2 regions of the Pectobacterium araliae genome follow, and region 1 is predicted to be linked to the other one. Evidence: predicted binding sites of a transcription regulator. Region 1 holds the regulator's gene; the other holds the start of a gene.
The links. The regulator LexA, encoded in region 1, represses DNA repair genes until DNA is damaged. The targets are predictions, from matches to a motif close to TNCTGTATGTACATACAGNA.

Region 1 (4,501 bases):
AATCTCCGTTGCGAGCACTGCTCATCGATCTGGTTGTGTAGTTTCTCTTCCCATCGTCTTCGCAGGAAAACGCCACTCGCTCGGCGTTTTTATTCAGCCGTGGTAAGATATCCGTCTTGTTCCTCAATGTGTCAGGTGATATGACAATGGATTCAACCAAACAGGACAAACTTCTTGCCCAGGCTGAACAGATTTGTCAGCAGCGCGCTGTGCGTCTAACACCACAGCGGTTGGAGGTTCTACGCCTCATGGCACAACAAACGGGTGCGATCAGCGCTTATGACCTGCTGGATCTTCTGCGACTCACTGAACCTCAGGCCAAACCGCCTACGGTGTATCGCGCACTGGACTTTCTGCTGGAACAGGGCTTTATTCATCGCGTTGAATCAAACAACAGCTACGTGTTGTGCCACCATATAGAAGACCACAGCCATACGTCTGCCCTTTTCATCTGCGACCGCTGTCGGCAAGTCACTGAACGCCAAACCGAAGGTGTAGAAGAAACGCTACGCAGTCTGGCGCAGCAGTCAGGATTTACACTGCGTCACAGCGTGGTGGAAGCACATGGGTTGTGTGGTGACTGTCAGGAAGTAGCATCATGCAAACAGCCGGATCATTGCGATCACGACCATACGGTCCCAATTAAAAAACGATAGCCCCGAAGGCTATCGTCTCTTTCAGCGAAGAAGCATCACGTCCACTACCAGTGATATTTGTGGTGCTCTTCCCAGAGTTTCACTTCTTTCTCTGCCGCTTCTTTTGCGTACCCGTAACGCTCTTGGATTCTCCCCACAAGTTGGTCACGTTTACCTTCGATGACCGTCAGATCGTCATCCGTTAATTTGCCCCATTGCTCTTTCGCTTTACCTTTAAACTGTTTCCAGTTACCGCTGGCTTGGTCTTTATTCATAAGAATCTCCCTACCTTAGGTGAATTGCGCATAAAAAATCGTGACTACCGACTTATGCGTCAGTTTCAGATAAATAGATTTATTCAATAAGCAGCATCATAGCTATGTGAACCATGACGGTGCTCTTCGCCACTGTCTGCCTTGATTACCGGGTTATCTACATGTGATGGCTAATGATCAATCGACAAACGAGCAATCAAGATAAAAATGCTCACCTTGATAAAAATTATAGCCGAATATTTCACTCAACATGAAAAACAAAGAATCTGTGACTAAAGCAGGCGTTGGGAAAGAGAAAATCACTGCAAAAAACAGTGAAGAAACAGAGGGTAATGAGGATCGTAGAAAACGCGCGCGAAATGTAACTAAATATATGCAACGAGCAGATTAACACGCTAAACGATGAATACAGAACATGATGCACTGACCCAGACAGACGAGCAGTGCATCTCTGTGAACGGTTAGCTCCAATCGCTGTTACGAATCACGCCAACCGCTAAACCTTCTATCGAAAAGCTTTGCTGACGTAGATCGACAATAATAGGGGCAAACTCTTCATTTTCAGCGAGGAGGTGCACTGTATTGCCCTGCTTCTTCAGGCGCTTCACCGTCACTTCATCGTCGATACGCGCCACCACAATCTGACCGTTGCGCACATCTTCGGTTTTATGTACGGCCAGCAAATCGCCATCCATAATACCAATGTTTTTCATCGACATCCCACTCACCCGCAGCAAGAAATCAGCGCTGGGTTTGAACATCGCAGGGTCAACCTGATAGTGACATTCGATATGTTCCTGCGCCAGCAGCGGTTCACCTGCGGCCACGCGCCCCACCAGAGGAATCCCCGTCTCTTCTTCCATCAGCAGACGAATACCACGAGAAGCGCCCGAGACAATTTCAATCACGCCTTTACGCGCCAGCGCTTTCAGATGTTCTTCAGCCGCATTGGGAGAGCGGAACCCCAATTGTTGGGCAATTTCCGCCCGTGTTGGCGGCATTCCGGTTTGCGCAATATGATCGCGGATCAGGTCATAAACCTGCTGCTGCCTTGCTGTTAATACTTTCATTCCGCCCCCTGGTTGTTTATACAGTCTTGCTGTGAGTATATACAGGTAAGGCACAATTGGGAATGAAGATATCGGTAAAGCCCCTGACTTTTACTCATTTATGCGTGCCGTCAGGCAAAATGTTGCCAGAGGATACTGCCCCACACAACAACGGCTAACAAGATAGCCACAAAGACAGCGGCCGACCCAATATCTTTCGCCCGACCAGATAATTCGTGATGTTCGAGGCCAATGCGATCGACAACCGCTTCAATGGCGCTATTAGCCAACTCAAACAGCATAATCAATACCACAGACCCGATCAGCAGCAGTTTTTCGACCAGCGTAACTGGCAGTAAACACGCGATAATGACGCCGACCAGGGTCAGTATCGTCTCCTGACGAAATGCCGCCTCATGCTGCCACGCCTGCTTCAGCCCCTTAAAGGAATAACCGGTTGCCTTAATAATCCGGGTCACCCCCGTTGCTTTATTCATTTATCCTCCGCTATTTATGCAAAATAGTTCGCATTTTAACGCACCTACGTTGTCTCATCACCACAGATCTCCGGCGCAGTTTCTGGTATCCTTGCGGCGCATTGCTAACAAGAGGCTCCACGTTGTTATGTCAGGTTGGCGTAAAATTTACTATAAATTATTGAATCTACCACTGAAATTGCTGGTAAAAAGCAAAGTTATTCCCGCAGATCCAGTGGTCGAGTTGGGGTTAGATCCCTCACGTCCTATACTCTATGTTCTGCCTTATAACTCTCAGGCGGATCTCTTGACGCTACGTGCGAAATGCTTGGCATTGGGGCTATCCGATCCTTCGTTATCGTTCGAATTCAATGGCGTCGAACTTCCTAGCCACGTCTTTATTAATGACGGGCCGCGCGTCTTCCGCTATTACGTTCCCAAGCAGAAATCCGTCAAACTGTTCCACGACTATCTGGACCTGCATCGTGCCAATCCAGATTTAGACGTACAGATGGTGCCGGTTTCCGTGATGTTTGGGCGCTCCCCGGGTCGGGAAGGCCACTCTCAGGCCGCACCACACCTGAGATTGCTCAACGGTATAGAGAAATTCTTCGCCGTCCTGTGGCTAGGTCGCGACAGCTTTGTCCGCTTCTCCAGCCCGGTGTCGCTGCGCTATATGGCGACCGAGCACGGCACTGACAAAACCATAGCCCACAAACTGGCGCGTGTCGCACGTATGCATTTCTCCCGCCAGCGTTTGGCGGCAGTTGGGCCACGCTTGCCGGTGCGTCAGGAACTATTTAACAAGCTGCTGGACTCCAAAGCGATCAAGAAAGCCGTAGACGATGAGGCACGCAGTAAGAAGATTTCCCACGAGAAAGCGCAGCAAAATGCCATCGAGCTGATGGAAGAAATCGCTGCCGACTTCTCCTACGAAGCGGTGCGTCTGTCAGATCGCGTCTTGAGTTGGACGTGGAACCGTCTTTATCAGGGGATTAACGTCCATAACGCCGAACGCGTGCGGCAACTGGCGCAGGATGGTCATGGCATTGTCTATGTGCCCTGCCACCGCAGCCATATGGATTACCTGCTGCTGTCCTACGTCTTGTACCATCAGGGTTTAGTGCCGCCGCACATCGCCGCAGGTATCAATCTTAATTTCTGGCCAGCGGGACCGATCTTCCGCCGTCTTGGTGCGTTCTTTATTCGCCGAACCTTCAAAGGTAACAAACTTTATTCCACCATTTTCCGCGAATACCTGGGCGAGCTATTTGCCCGTGGTTATTCCGTTGAATACTTCATGGAAGGCGGGCGTTCGCGCACGGGTCGTCTGTTAGAGCCGAAAACCGGTACGCTGGCGATGACCATCCAAGCCATGCTCAGAGGCGGTACACGCCCTATCACGCTGGTGCCGATTTATGTCGGTTACGAACACGTGATGGAAGTCGGTACCTATGCGAAAGAGCTACGCGGCGCGGTGAAAGAAAAAGAAGGCTTTATGCAGATGGTGCGTGGCTTACGTAAGCTGCGTAATCTGGGTCAGGGCTATGTGAACTTCGGCGAACCACTTCCGCTGACAACCTATCTGAACCAGCATGTGCCGCAATGGCGTGACGCGATTGATCCGATTGAAGCGCAACGCCCAAGCTGGCTAACGCCGACGGTGCAGGATATCTCCATGGATATCATGGTGCGCATCAATAATGCTGCGGCAGCGAACGCAATGAACCTATGTTCCACCGCCCTGTTAGCATCGCGCCAGCGTTCTCTGACCCGCGAGCAAATGCATGAACAGCTAGATTGCTACCTGCAACTGCTGCGTCAGGTTCCTTACCACAAAGATATTACAGCGCCTAAGAAGACAGCGGATGAACTGTTGGAACACGCGCTGGGCATGAACAAGTTTGAAGTAGAGAAGGACAGTATTGGCGACATCATCATTCTGCCGCGCGAGCAGGCCGTTCTGATGACGTATTATCGCAATAACATCCAGCACCTGTTGGTCTTGCCGTCGCTGATCGCCAGCATCGTCATCCATCATCGTCGGATTACACTTGCCGACGTCG
Region 2 (4,501 bases), 1.8 Mb from region 1:
TTTTTATTTGCGAAAGGGAAAGAATCGCGGCCATCTGCGTGGCCAGCGTCACCATGAACGATTCTTCATTTTTATCAAACTGACGATGTTCGCGTTGCTGAACCACCAGCACGCCCAACAGGTGACGACGATAAATAATGGGGACACCAAGAAAAGAACGGAAATGTTGCTCTTTCACCGCGGGGATGAACTTAAAGCTGGGATGTGCACGTGCATCGGCCAGATTGATGGGTTCAGCGCGTTGTCCGACCAACCCAACAATACCTTGCCCAAATGCCAGCGTAACCGTGCGCCCACGCGGTTTTTTCAGCCCGCGTGTCGCCATCAGGTAATAGCATTGACGATCGTGATCGGCCAGATAAATGGAACAGACTTCCGTGTCCATAGCCTGACAGGTCTCATTGACCAAAATGTCCAGCGCATCACTAAGGCGGGCCGTTGCCGCAACATTTTCGACAATTTCTCGCAAGCGCGTGAGCATAATGTGCCTGAATTACCCTCTTTTTCGCCGGGAACCGGGTGGGGGCGCCATCCGAACCGCAGCACTCTCCTGAAGCAGGATCACCGGGCTGATAAATTCCTTCATCACGCGACGATACACATCTCGCTTAAAAGAGACGACCTGACGTACCGGATACCAGTAACTCACCCAGCGCCAGCCATCAAACTCTGGCGTGCCGCTGCTCTGCATATTGATATCCGACTCATTACACATCAACTGTAGCAAAAACCATTTTTGCTTTTGGCCGATACAGACCGGTTTTGTATCCCAACGCACCAAACGCTTTGGTAATTTATAGCGTAACCAGTTACGGGTAGATGCCAACACGCGCACATCCTTTTTTCTTAACCCGACTTCCTCAAACAGTTCGCGGTACATCGCCTGCTCGGCACTTTCACCGGGGTTAATTCCCCCCTGCGGAAACTGCCAGGAGTGCTGACCATAGCGCCGGGCCCACATCACCTGCCCCTGCCGATTACAAATTACAATACCAACGTTTGGGCGGTAGCCATCATCATCGATCACCGGACTACCTCAATAAACATCAATGCAAAGATGACCTGATTGTTTCACACTCCCGTCAGGCGGTAAACCACTGCTTAGAAAGCATGTGACACTAATAAAATTAAGATAACCCACAGATAAGATCAAAGTTATAAACATGTGAAGACCATAACCTGAAATTTATTCACTTTTTCTGTGGACATCTTTGTGCAGAACCCATGAAGAAGTGAGTAAAACTCATTTCTCATGAAGAAAAAAAATCACTGCACATTAAAAAATAATGCTTTTCATTCATTAAATTACAAACGATATCAACCGAAAAAACGCCCCCTGATTGTTTGTTCAAATGGCGTTCAACGTAAGATTGGTGAAAGATCGCACTATGCCGATTTTATCCACAGGGAATGTCTCAAACTCAGGCAATAAATAGGCAAAAACAGTAAAAACCCCGGGAGTCAAGGCTGTAAATGGAACCAGTAATTCATGTTTATGTGGGTTATCCAAGATATCTGTGGATAACCTAGTGTAAAATCCTGTTTATTGTCGGTGGTTATACGTGCACAGTTTGCAAAACTGCATTCAGTGATCGCCATCACACTGAAAAAAAACGCTACGAATCATGCTATTATTGTTTCTCTCCACAACCTTGCAGACTGTGCGTTTGTCTTTTCCATTTGTTGTATTTTTTTTGAGCGGAAAATATTCGAGTTATACCTTATGAATTCACCCTCAGTTCACACCACAGCACCGCAAAATGAACACGTCTTGCTGGAGCGTGCGCAGTCCCTCGCGGGCTACAATCTCGCAGAATTAGCAGACCTCGCTCGCCTGCCCCTTCCTGCCAACCTAAAACGCGATAAAGGCTGGATTGGCGTGTTGCTGGAACGTTTTCTGGGGGCAAGCGCGGGCAGTAAGCCAGAGCAGGATTTCCCTGACATTGGTATTGAGCTAAAAACGATTCCTATTGATGAACAGGGTAAACCGCTGGAAACCACTTTCGTCTGCGTCGCCCCGTTAACAGGCAACAGCGGCGTAACGTGGGAAAGCAGCCATGTGCGGCATAAGCTCGCCCGAGTACTGTGGATTCCGGTGGAAGGCTCGCGGCACATTCCGCTGGGGGAACGTCGTATCGGCACGCCGCTGATCTGGAGCCCCAATGAAGAAGAAGAGGAGCAGTTGCGCTGCGATTGGGAAGAGTTAATGGATCTGATCGTACTTGGCCGGGTAGAAAGTATCACCGCCCGACATGGTGAAGTACTGCAACTGCGCCCCAAGGCGGCAAATAGCCGGGCATTAACGGAGGCCATTGGCGAATTTGGTCAACCGATTTTGACCTTACCACGCGGGTTCTATTTGAAGAAAACTTTTACTGCGCCACTACTGGCCCGGCATTTTATGCAGGTCGAGTGATACATAATGAATGCCTTCCCAATGCATTTTTTCCATTATTCCTACGTTATCCCTCGCGACCATTTGCTAGACTCACCTTAAGCGTTAGATTTTTTTATGGGTTAATACGATGAAAATGGCGATAACACTGGCATTACTATTCGCCCTTGCAGGCTGTTCCAGTGACTATGTGATGGCAACAAAAGAGGGGCAAATGCTCCTGACACAGGGGAAACCCGTGTTAGATAAAGATACCGGGCTGCTAAGCTATACCGATGAGCAGGGCAATCAGAAACAAATCAACAGCGATCGCGTTTCTCAGATCGTACAGCGCTAAGATCGCGGTCAGCTCGGAACGCCGCGCATCGGGCTGCATCATCGAGAATAATCCGAAAAGGATAGCAGAAGAGACTTCCCCACTCGCCACGGCTTCGTTATAGTCGAATTCAGGTGTGTCTTCCCAAACTCATTGGAATCGCAGTAAATCATGCGGAGATGACGGGAAATACGCCTGCTATTTTCAGACATAAGGAAGCTGGCAATGCAATATCACCGTATTCCCCATAGTTCTTTAGAAGTGAGCGTGCTGGGTCTTGGTACGATGACCTTTGGCGAACAAAACAGCGAAGCAGACGCTCATGCCCAGTTAGATCACGCCATTGCCGCAGGTGTTAACCTGATTGACACAGCAGAAATGTACGCCGTTCCCCCACGTCCAGAAACGCAAGGGTTAACCGAGAGCTATATCGGTTCCTGGCTGAAATCGCGTGGCGGACGCGAGAAATTGATTGTGGCGAGTAAAGTCTCAGGTCCTGTGCGCGGAAGCGATCACAGCATTCGCCCACAGCAGGCGCTGGATAGAAAAAACATCCGCGCAGCGCTGGATGCCAGCCTGCAACGTCTGAATACTGACTATATCGATCTCTATCAGTTGCATTGGCCACAGCGCCAAACCAACTGCTTTGGCAAGCTTAACTATCAATATACTGATGACAAACCACAATATACCGACGACAAATCAGTAGTGACGCTGCTGGAAACGCTGGAAGCGCTGAATGAGCAAGTACGTGCTGGTAAGATTCGCTATATCGGCGTTTCCAACGAAACCCCATGGGGTGTGATGCGCTATCTGCATTTGGCGGAAAAGCACGATCTGCCGCGTATCGTTTCGATTCAGAATCCCTACAGCCTGCTGAACCGCAGTTTTGAAGTTGGTCTGGCGGAAATCAGCCAGCATGAAGGCGTAGAACTCCTCGCCTATTCGTCGCTGGCGTTCGGTACGCTGACAGGTAAATACATGAATGGTGCGAAACCCGCGAACGCCCGTAACACGCTATTCAGCCGCTTCACGCGCTATACCGGCCCACAGGCTCAGGCGGCGGTTGCCGAGTACGTAGCGCTGGCGCAAAAACACGAACTAAATCCGGCGCAAATGGCATTAGCATTTGTGCGTCAACAGCCGTTCGTTGCCAGTACGCTGCTGGGCGCGACCACGCTGGAGCAGTTGCAAATCAACCTCGATAGCCAGAACCTGACGCTGAGCAGCGAGATCCTTGACGAACTGGAAGCCATCCACCGCCGCTTCACGTTCCCGGCGCCGTAAACGCAAAAAACCGGGCATCGCCCGGTTTTCTTTAATCCGTGAAAAAACATTGAACGCTTACTTCAGCGTCAGCAACAGGCTCTTGCGCTGGTTTTCCAACGACGTGACGCGGCTACAAACATCATTGCCGAAGCGCTGGAACTCCAGTTCCTGATTATTCCATTCGGCTTGAATCGCTTTCTGCAAACCGCCGAGGTTGCCCATCATCGCCTGTAGTGGATTACCGCCGCTGGACATCTGTTTTACGCCCATCTCGTTCAGGCTGTCCTGTAAGACGCCGCCCATGCTTTGCTGCACGATCTGCTTACCATCTTGCTCAACCTGCTTAATCGCCTGATGGTGGAACGTCAGGCCATCGCTGCGGTGTTCAATAATACGGTTCATCTGCTGTTTAAGCTGTTTATCCAGCGTAGTCAGGCGATTGCGCACATTGCTGTTGCTGCCAAGCTCCTGCACGATGACGTTATCCAGCGCGACGCGCGCTTTTTCCAGATGCTGCTGCG

Region 2: mutH (DNA mismatch repair endonuclease MutH) is a predicted target of LexA. The motif match lies at 1,466-1,485, and genes of this name have one in related genera.

Annotation. Positions count from the first base shown of each region.
Region 1 is NZ_AP028908.1:3,848,492-3,852,992, forward strand. It holds gene AACH44_RS17485 (pirin family protein) at 1-41, shown strand, start outside; gene zur (zinc uptake transcriptional repressor Zur) at 147-656, shown strand; gene AACH44_RS17495 (CsbD family protein) at 701-910, opposite strand; gene AACH44_RS17500 (hypothetical protein) at 1,161-1,301, shown strand; gene lexA (transcriptional repressor LexA) at 1,372-1,980, opposite strand; gene AACH44_RS17510 (diacylglycerol kinase) at 2,091-2,456, opposite strand; gene plsB (glycerol-3-phosphate 1-O-acyltransferase PlsB) at 2,584-4,501, shown strand, end outside.
Region 2 is NZ_AP028908.1:982,281-986,781, reverse strand. It holds gene ptsP (phosphoenolpyruvate--protein phosphotransferase) at 1-481, opposite strand, end outside; gene rppH (RNA pyrophosphohydrolase) at 494-1,027, opposite strand; gene mutH (DNA mismatch repair endonuclease MutH) at 1,724-2,416, shown strand; gene AACH44_RS04470 (YgdI/YgdR family lipoprotein) at 2,526-2,732, shown strand; gene AACH44_RS04465 (NADP(H)-dependent aldo-keto reductase) at 2,937-3,998, shown strand; gene AACH44_RS04460 (DUF2884 domain-containing protein) at 4,056-4,501, opposite strand, start outside.